Regions from separate parts of the Pantoea sp. CCBC3-3-1 genome, predicted to be linked through region 1. Evidence: predicted binding sites of a transcription regulator. Region 1 holds the regulator's gene; each other region holds the start of a gene.

Region 1 (3,280 bases):
GGCCTGCTCGACATGAGTAAAGAGGATAAGCCGTGGGCGAAATCACAGGTCTGTCAGGCCATGATCAAAGATGGCAAAGTCGAGGACATGGAACATTTGCCCAGCTACTTTGCGCGACAGGTCAGTCAGCAGGTGAAACAGCACGGCATTGGCAGAATGCAGGCGTGGCAGGATGGCCTGAAGGATGCCGAAAGTTCTCAGGCCTTTGCCACGGAGCACGTTGCGGTTAACTTCTGGGATACGCTGTACTGGGGCGGCTTTGATTCAGCCAATGACTGGGCGAACAAAGGTTATCAGGTCATTGTCTCTAACCCGGACTATGTCTATATGGATTTTCCGTATGAGGTGAATCCGCTGGAGCGCGGTTACTACTGGGGAACGCGCTTTAGCGATGAGCGTAAAATGTTCAGCTTTGCGCCGAATAACCTGCCACAAAACGCAGAAACCTCCGTAGACCGCGACGGCAAACCTTTTTCCGCGAAATCGGATAAAGCCTGGCCGGGCGCTTATGGCTTATCCGCCCAGCTGTGGAGCGAAACCGTGCGGACCGACGATCAGATGGAATATATGATCTTTCCTCGCGTTGTTTCGGTTGCCGAGCGGGCCTGGCATCGGGCTGCATGGGAGCAGGATTATCAGCCGGGCAGAGAATATATCGGTGGGGAAACAGCGCATGTTGACCACCAGGCGCAGCGAAAAGACTGGCAGCGATTTGCTAATCTGTTGGGGCAGCGTGAGCTGGCAAAACTGGATAAATCAGGTATTCACTACCGTCTGCCGGTGCCGGGCGCACGCATCGTTGCTGGCAAGCTGGAAGCCAACATCGCATTGCCAGGGATTGCTATCGACTACTCGCTTGACGAGGGAAAAAGCTGGCAGCGCTATGACCAGGCCGCGCAACCTGAGGTGAAGGGGAAGGCGATGGTGAGAGCGGTCAGCAGCGACGGCAAGCGCTTTAGCCGGAGTGAAACGCTGACAAACTGATTTACAAAATCTGAACAGCAGACGAAAAAAAACCGGTGAATTTCACCGGTTCTTTACTTGCACAGCTTACTTATCGTGCAGTGATTCGTCTTCGCGGCAGTCGCCGGTTGCGCAGTGACCATACAAATAGAGGCTATGGTTGCTGAGCTTGATGCCGTGACGTTCGGCGATATCACGCTGACGGGTTTCGATTGATTCATCGCTGAACTCGATCACTTTACCGCAGTCCAGGCAGATAAGATGATCGTGATGATGCTGCTGCGTCAGTTCGAAAACAGATTTACCGCCTTCAAAATTATGACGGGTCACGATACCCGCGTCGTCAAACTGGTTCAGAACGCGGTAAACCGTCGCCAGACCAATTTCTTCGCCCATATCGATCAGGCGTTTATATAAATCTTCCGCACTGACGTGATGGCTCTCTGGTTCCTGAAGCACTTCCAGAATTTTCAGTCGGGGAAGCGTGACTTTCAGGCCGGCCTTCTTTAATGCGGTGTTATTGTCAGTCATGCGGATATTGTCCTGTTACTTTGCTAGTCACTAAGTGGCTGAAAAGCCCTGAGCATCGGTCGACGCAAAAGCTGAGCGTCTCATTATAGAACTGATGCTTCGAAATAGAAACCACAGCGGGATTGCGCAACCGTTGAGGGAAGTAAGGATGAAAAGTCGTTACGTCCGGGAAAGCAAGTACCCATTTTCGCTGAGTTAACATTTCGCGCTGCCTCATCGCTGCCGCCGCCAGGGCGTAAGGCATATTGATGAGCTGGGTGACCGATGGCGTTATTCTACAGTTTTGCAGATGAAAGTTACAAATATGTACCTATTACTTCTATAGGAAAAAACAGTGACCCGATGTGAGATAGCTCGCACATCAGGCCCTTTCCTTATGCCTCAAGAATCTCTTTCAGCTGGAGTTCTTCATAAATCTGTTTGACCCACTTTTCGGTACGTTCGTTGGTCAACTCCGGCTGACGATCTTCATCGATGGCGAGGCCGAGGAAGTGATTGTCATCCGCCAGCCCTTTAGAGGCTTCAAAATGATATCCTTCGGTTGGCCAGTGACCGACGATGACCGCGCCGTTAGGCTCGATGATATCGCGGATAGTGCCCATCGCATCGCAGAAGTATTCTGCGTAGTCTTCCTGATCGCCACAACCAAACAGCGCAACCAGCTTACCGTTGAAGTCGATCTCTTCCAGCGTAGGGAAGAAATCGTCCCAGTCACACTGGGCTTCGCCGTAATACCAGGTTGGGATGCCCAGCAGTAAAATATCAAAGGCTTCAAGGTCTTCTTTGCTGCTTTTAGCGATATCATGAACTTCCGCAACCTCTTTACCGAGCTGCTTCTGGATCATTTTTGCAATGTTTTCCGTATTGCCCGTATCGCTGCCAAAGAAAATGCCTACGATTGCCATGATGTTAATAACCTCTTAAAACTTATAATGGAGGCGGCTAGCCTGCTTGTGTTAACGGCAATGATAGCAGACAGATTCAGGGGGATAAATCAGTAATCCGTCCGCATTTGTCGCTTTGTGCTTTGCCGCTGTATGAGCGTATTAGCGCTCAGGATGGGCCAGCTGGGCCATCACCATTTCTTCAATCAGCTCGCTGCGGCTCATATTACGCTGCTCGGCAAGCTGGTTCAGAGCATCAACCGCGTCACTGTTCATTTTCAGTTCCACGCGCTTCAGCCCGCGCACTTTATCACGCTTAAGCTGATTGCGTTTGTTGATACGCAACTGCTCATCACGCGTCAGCGGATTGGTTTTCGGTCGTCCCGGGCGACGCTCATCTGCGAACAGATCGATCGTGGTGCGGTCCGTGTTTTCTTTTGCCATAGAATCGTGATACTGAAAGGCTGGAGTTCTGATGGATTGAGCCATGATGTCACTGTCGTTGAGGCAGCGACAAAATTTTAGCGCGCCATCATACCCCAGTGAAAGTCGTGACGACAATGATTTAGCTTTTTAACAACCTTTTTGTTTCTGCTGAGCAAAAAAACGGCTGATAGCGCGTAAAACAGCATCAGGTTTTTCTGCATGCACCCAGTGACCCGCGCCGGCAATCACATGTGCGCGTGCCGCAGGGAACTGTTTCAGCAGTGCTTCACGATATTCCTCCGCCAGATAAGCGGAGAGTTCACCGCGAATAAACAGCGCCGGGCGTTGCCAGGCAGGCAGCGGTTGCCAGCCGATAATTCGATCATAGCATTGCCACAGCGCAGGGACATTAAATCGCCAGCGGCCTTCATGAAAGGACTTCAACAGGAATTGAATCACCCCTTCTTCATTGATTG
Region 2 (3,280 bases), 1.7 Mb from region 1:
GGGTGCGCGGGATCAGCTTAGGCGTCCCGGTGCTGCCGCCGGAAAGCTGGAAGAAGGCCACTTCTTCGCTGGCCGAAGGCACGGCGATAAAATTATCTTCCGGTTCCGCAATCAGCTCCTGCAACGAAACGTCGCCTTCGCGGGCGTTATTCAATACCACTTCACGCAGGGACGGGCAGTTCTGACGCATCTGCTGTAAATAGTCGTCGCCAGCAAACAGCGCGTGCTGGCGATCGGCAATCAGCAGCGCGGGTTCGATCTGGCTGGCGTAGGCGTCCAGTTCCTGGCGCTGATGGCTGAACAGCGCGTTAACCGGCGCCACGCCGATTTTTAATAAGGCAAACAGCGTGATATAGAATTCAGCCACGTTGCCCAGCTGCACCAGGGCGGTATCGCCGCAGCGCAGGCCACGGCGCTGCAAGGCGGCGGCCAGGCGGGTAGCGTCTGCTTCCAGCTGCTGATAGCTGAACTGACGATCGCCATCGATCAGCGCGATCTGTTCGCTAACTACGTGGCGGCTGAGGATGTCCGTCAGCGGCAGATCGATCCAGTAACCTTTTTCGCGATAGCGGGCGGCCAGATCGGCCGGCCAGCGTGAATATGAAATTGTCATGTCAATGTCCTTATTTCAGCCCAAAAGCTTGCAGCATGGTGCTGAGTTTAACGCCGGTTTCCTGCCATTCTGATTCTGGCGAAGAAGCCGGAACGATGCCGGCCCCCGCAAACAGGCGAATACGTTTTCCGGCAAGCGTGCCGCAGCGAATAGTGACTACCCATTCGCCGTTGCCTTCTTCATCGCACCAGCCGACCATGCCGCCAAACAGCTCGCGATCGAAAGGTTCCAGTTCCTCGATCCACTGCCTTGACAGCGCGTTCGGGAAGCCGCTTAACGCAGGCGTTGGATGCAGCAGGCATGCCAGCGACAGCGCCGTTTCGCGCTCGTTGCTCACCTTGCCTTCAATCGGCGTAGCCAGGTGCCACAGGGTTGAGGTGGTGATCAGCTCCGGCTTATCCGGTACGGCCAGATATTTGCTGCGAGGCTTGAGTACATCGTGCATGGCGCTGGTCACCAGACGATGCTCATAGCGATCTTTCTGGGAATACATCAGCCGCTCGCCGATAGCCTGATCCAGACCGGCATTACTGCGATCGCGACGGGCCGAACCGGCCAGCGGCAGCGAGGAGAAGGTGTCGCCAGACTTACGCAGCAGCAGCTCCGGGCTTGCGCCCAGTAGCGTACTGCCATCCGCCAGCGGCACGTGGAAGTGGTAGCTGGTTGGATTCATGGCGATCAGCCGATCCATCAGCGCTGGCGCATCCACGGGCTCTTCGGTAGTGATGTCAATCAGGCGTGACAGCACCACTTTATCGAGATCGGGCTGCGAGGTCGCTTCGGCCGCACGCGCCACCATCGCCATAAACTGTTCTTTTTCCGGGATGGCCTGCCGGGAGCTAATGACCGGATCGATGCCGATCGGGGCCTGCCCGGCTGCCTGCAAGCGTTGCTGGCGGGAAAACTGTTCGCAACGCTCAGGAATAAACAGCGCGGAAGGTTTACGCGTATCGAACGGAATCGCGCCTACCAGTACCGGGCGCTGAATGCCCTTCTCTTTTGCCGCGGCAAAAGCGCGGCGCACCTGCTGCTGAAAATTCCCGTTGATATCACCGCCGTCTGCGGCCGGACACGCCAGCGTGGCAAAGCGGCCATGGGTAATCAGGCTTTTCCACGGCGATGCGAAGAAAAAGCTCTCCTGAGAGAGAGGTACTGATGAGGTCTTGCGTTCATCAGCGCTAAGCGTCTCCATAACGATCTCCAGCCATAATGATAAAAGGGATAATAATGATTATCATTTTCATTATCAGGTCGTAACTTTAAGTAAATTTTTTGTAATGTCAAGACATGACAAAATGTTTAAAAGCGCTTCTGTATCCACGCCGCAACGCCGCGCATTAACCGCACGTTTATGTTGCAGACGGGAAATTTCAGCAGCCGGTCAGCGCTGGCTATTTTCCGATAACGGGTTCTGCCTGTTGCACCGCGTCCGGCTTACGGTAATGCCGGAGCGAGCGAAGCGAAACAGCCAGGCCCAGCGTAATTAAGGCTAATCCCAGGCCGCCGCCGCTGGCCGCAGTGGCAGGCATCATCACGGCGGTCATTGTGCCCAGCATTAATGCGCCCAGCGAATCGCCCATCACATTCTGCGCGGTCCACAGGCCGTTCACTCGTCCCAGCATGTTGTCCGGGGTCAACGTCTGGATCAGCGTGTATTGCAATAGCGCACTCAGCGCGCTCAGGTAGCCAAACAACGCAAGGCAAAGCGCCCCTGCCGCCCAGTGAGGCATCAAGCCTGCCAGCCCAACCGCGAGCAGCGATCCCACCGCAGTTAACAACATCACCAGGCCCGGACGGGAATGGCTGGCCAGGTTGCCGCTGGTCAACGCACCGGCCGTCGCGCCGAGCGGTACGGCGGCGTAAAGCAGGCCAATTTGCTGTGCGCTCATCTCCCAGCGGATCGCCAGTGCCGGATAGAGCACGCGGATTGCCGTTGCCATCGTGACCAGCGCGCCAGTCAGCGCTACGCCGCCAATTAACCGGTGGCTGAGCAGAAATTTGAATCCTTCTGTCAGTGCGGCGAACGGCCTGGCCTTCGCCTGGGGAGGTGGCGGAAGTGACGGCAGACGCAGTAACGGAATGAGCGTAATAAACGTCCCTGCTGCGGCCAGGCCAAAATTCCAGACCACCCCGCCGGAAGCCAGCAGCACACCGCCCAGCATCGGTGAAATGACCGCGCCCAGCCTCACCGTCAGCATCGTTATCGCGCCCGCCTGCATCAGGTTTTCGCGCCCCACCAGCGCTGGCGTGGCAGAGAGCAGCGCGGTAACGCCTATCGCGCCGAAGAACCCATCCCACACCCCGAGCAGATAAATTGCCGACAGCGAAGGATGCGGCAGCGCAGCATTGATGCACAGACCAATAAAGCCGAGGCCGCAGGTTGAACGGGCAAACAGGATCAGCCTGCGGCGCTCATAACGGTCGGCCAGCACGCCGCCCATCATCAGACCGGTAAACAGCGCTATCCCGGTCAGCGTCACCGCGAGACTCACTTGTAAAGATGAACCGGTCATAAACTGAATCTGTACCGGTACGGCAACGCCCAACAAGCCCAGAGATAAAATGGAGATAAACCGGGCGATAAAAACCGCCCGAAATGCCGGATGTGTCTTCAGCAAGCTGAGACTGAGCATAAAAGATTGTTGTTTCATTAAATTTTCTTGTTAA
Region 3 (3,280 bases), 300 kb from region 1:
ACCGAAGACGTTCAGTTCCACGCCACGGTTACGCTGTTCGCCATACATGCCAAACATACCCGTCTGCTGATCGATAATGCCTGCTGGCTTTTTGATCTCAAACAGCGCCAGCGAGCCGCCAATCCGGCCGGTGTCCAGCTTCATCCCCACTTCGTTTTGCTTCGAGAGCGAAATACCGGTGACTTTACCTACGTTCAGCGCGCCCGTTGAGGCGGTTTCACCCGGTTGCAGCGCTTCAATGTGGTTGGCATACAGGGAAACCGCTTCCCATGGCTTAACGACCAGGCCATAACCCGGCGTCCAGCGCGACTTGGTGAAGCGTGAGTCGGTATCCTCTACCGCCGTGCCGTAAGCGTAGTTACGCACCACCACTTTTTGATGACGCACGCCCGCCGTCAGCAGCACTTTATCATCCAGGAAGCCCAGCGTATCGGCCAGCAACAGGCCTTCCGTACGGATCCGGCTTGTGGGCTTAGGATTGTCAAGATCGCCGCCAAAATAGGTGTTCTCAGGTGCCGCGACAGCAGAAGTGTTGTAAACGTTGGTGCCGGCTGAAGTCAGTGCCATACCGTAAGACGTTTTCTCACGCTTAGTCTGCGCGGCATAACCCACATTCACGCTGTGGCTGACGAAGCCGGTATTGAACTTGCCGCGCACGCCGGTCTGGCCGCTAAATGCATCAACGATTTTGTTAGTATCCATGCGGCCAATCGTTGCGGAGCCGTCTGCACTGGTCAATTTCGGTGACGCATAGGCGCCCATTTCATGAGAGTGCTGTCCGCCCATACCGGCGTAAGCCGTCCAGTTTGGCGCAAAATCGTACTCTGCACGCGCCATACCAAACTCGCTTTCGATATCGCTGTAAACCCAGTTCTGGCTGTAGTTGCTGGTGGCGCGCGGCACTTCAGGAATGAAATCAACGCCGCTGACATTGATCCCCAGGCGCCCACCGTGATAAGCCTGTTTCTGATATCCCAGATCCAGCGAGGTACGCAACTTATCGCCCCGATAATCCAGGCCAAGGGATGCGACCGTTGCGCGACGCTTCTCGTTATCGACGGCGGTTTCGCCTTCACGGTGCAGCACGTTGGCGCGTACGCCCCACTGATTATTGTCACCAAAGCGACGCCCTACATCCAGCGAAGTGCCGACCTGAGAGGCAGACGTGTAATCCACCCCCAGCCGCGTCAGTGGCGTGTCATCCGCATGTTTGGGTTCCAGGTTGATCATGCCGCCAACGCCGCTGGCAGCAGAGCCATTAACCAGCGCATTCGATCCTTTAAACACTTCAACGCGATCCACTATCTGCGTGGAAACGACCTGCCGCGGCATCACGCCCGGCAGGCCGCCGAAGGTCATGTCGTCGCCATCAAGATCGAAACCACGAATACGGTAGGTTTCCGCAAAGTTGCCATAGCCCTGCACGTTCTGAACAGAGGCGTCGTTAGCGACAACCTCTTTCAGGGTGGTGGCCTGCTGATCCTGGATCATTTTTGCGGTGTAGCCGATGACGTTGAACGGCACATTATGCGCGTCCTGCTCGCCAAGCAGCCCCATCCGGCCGCCGTTGGCGATCTGGCCATCCAGATAGGCAGGCACCAGCCGATCGCCGCCCGGCGTGAAATTGTTTTCTGGCGTTGCAACAACCGTCATGGTTTTTTCGCTGGTGCTGGCCTCGGTGGTCGCAGCCAGCGCTGGCGCGGCGGCAGAACTAATCAGCGCGGCAAGCACGGTCATTTTGAAGTGCTGAGGGGTTGAAAGCAGGTGGCTCATTACGTTTCCCTGATAAAAATACAAGTGATAATCATTATTATTCGGATTGCGATTATCGACACGGTAACAGGAATTGCAAGCGCTATATTCGCCCCTTTCGCCGCAGGATAAGCAGGCAGACAAACGCCTCCTGCTACAGGAACAGATAAAAAGATGTGAAAACGTGAACTTAGCGCATCAGGGTTTACTGAGCGCGCCAGCCGCCGCCCAGGGCACGGTAAAGATCGATCTGCGCCAGCAGTAAATTATTTTTTACCTGAACCACATTCAGCTGAGTACTGAACAGGGTTCGCTGGGCGTCCAGTTCATCCAGATAAGACGCATAGCCGTTCTGATAGCGGTTACGTGAGATACGCAATGCTTCGCTGACCACCTGTTCCTGCTGCTGTAGTTCACTCAGCTGCTGCTGGTAGCGCATGATGGCATCCAGATCGTTATTCACTTCACTGAAGGCATTGCGTACCACTTTTTCATAGTTATAGAGCGCCTGGTTGCGCGAGGCCATGGAAACATCGACCTGGGCAGTCAGCGCTTCCCGATTAAGAATGGGCGCTAGCACGCTGCCGCCAATGCTCCATAAGCGAAACGGATTATCCACCAGCTGATGCAGCACGCCGCTTTGTACCGTACCGCTGGCAGTCAGGTTTAATGACGGCAAAAGCTTTGCCCTTGACGCGATCAGCGAGTCATCGGCGGCCAGCAGCAGACGCTCGGCCTGCACGATATCCGGACGACGCTGCAATAGTTCTGAAGGGAGCAGCGCAGGAAGCTGCTGTGGCAGCACATGTTCAAAACGGCTCTGGCGGGCAATTTCTCGTGGATTCATGCCGACCAGAATACTGAGCGCGTTCTCCTGCTGGGCGATCTGATGTTGTAATACCGGGATCTGCGCTTTCGCAGTTTGGTATTCCGATTGGGACTGCACCCATTCCAGTTTGGAGGTATAGCCGGTTTCAAACTGACGCTGAGCAAGCTTGAGTGAGTTTTCCCGGGACGACAGCGTTGCCTCCGTTACCCGCAGCTGTTCATCAAGGGCGATCAAGGTCATATAGCCCGATGCCACCGAACTGGCTATCGTCAGTTCAGCCGCAGACGCGGCCGCCTGCACCGCTGCCAGCGACGCTTGTGCGGCATCAATGCTGCTGCTGCGCGCCCCCCACAGATCGACATCGTAGTTAGCCTGCAACAGGCCCTGGAAAACCGCATATTCATAAGGCTGTCCACTGACCGAGGACAAAGCTCGGGCGTGTGAAGCCGCAACGCCTGCATCAAGCGTCGGGAAGTTATCGCCCTGCGCGGCGCGCAGTTCGGCGCGATACTGATCGACGCGTGAACGCGCGGTCAGGATGTCCAGATTATTGCGTAGCGCCTGCGCAACCAGCTGATTCAGATTTTCATCGCCGAACGCGCGCCACCAGCCGGCTTCTGGCGGGGCTGACGGCCCAACCTGATTACGCCACTGCACCGGCACCGGCAGCGAGCCGGGAGCTTTTTCAACCTGCGTGGA

The links. Region 1 encodes Fur, which represses iron uptake genes when iron is present. Its sites were predicted from a motif close to ATAATAATGAGAACNACTATCAA; they were not measured.
Region 2: a site for Fur is predicted at 1,835-1,857, ahead of EHV07_RS14805 (isochorismate synthase). Genes of this name have one in related genera too.
Region 3: a site for Fur is predicted at 1,792-1,814, ahead of EHV07_RS08115 (TonB-dependent siderophore receptor). Genes of this name have one in related genera too.

The regions. Positions count from the first base shown of each region.
Region 1 is NZ_CP034363.1:1,403,042-1,406,321, forward strand. Features, by position in the region: gene EHV07_RS06670 (beta-N-acetylhexosaminidase) at 1-984, shown strand, start outside; gene fur (ferric iron uptake transcriptional regulator) at 1,051-1,494, opposite strand; gene fldA (flavodoxin FldA) at 1,869-2,399, opposite strand; gene ybfE (LexA regulated protein) at 2,541-2,822, opposite strand; gene ybfF (esterase) at 2,952-3,280, opposite strand, start outside.
Region 2 is NZ_CP034363.1:3,128,874-3,132,153, forward strand. Features, by position in the region: gene EHV07_RS14800 ((2,3-dihydroxybenzoyl)adenylate synthase) at 1-613, opposite strand, end outside; gene EHV07_RS14805 (isochorismate synthase) at 624-1,805, opposite strand; gene entS (enterobactin transporter EntS) at 2,005-3,264, opposite strand; gene EHV07_RS14815 (enterobactin synthase subunit F) at 3,264-3,280, opposite strand, start outside.
Region 3 is NZ_CP034363.1:1,700,843-1,704,122, reverse strand. Features, by position in the region: gene EHV07_RS08115 (TonB-dependent siderophore receptor) at 1-1,773, opposite strand, end outside; gene EHV07_RS08110 (efflux transporter outer membrane subunit) at 1,958-3,280, opposite strand, start outside.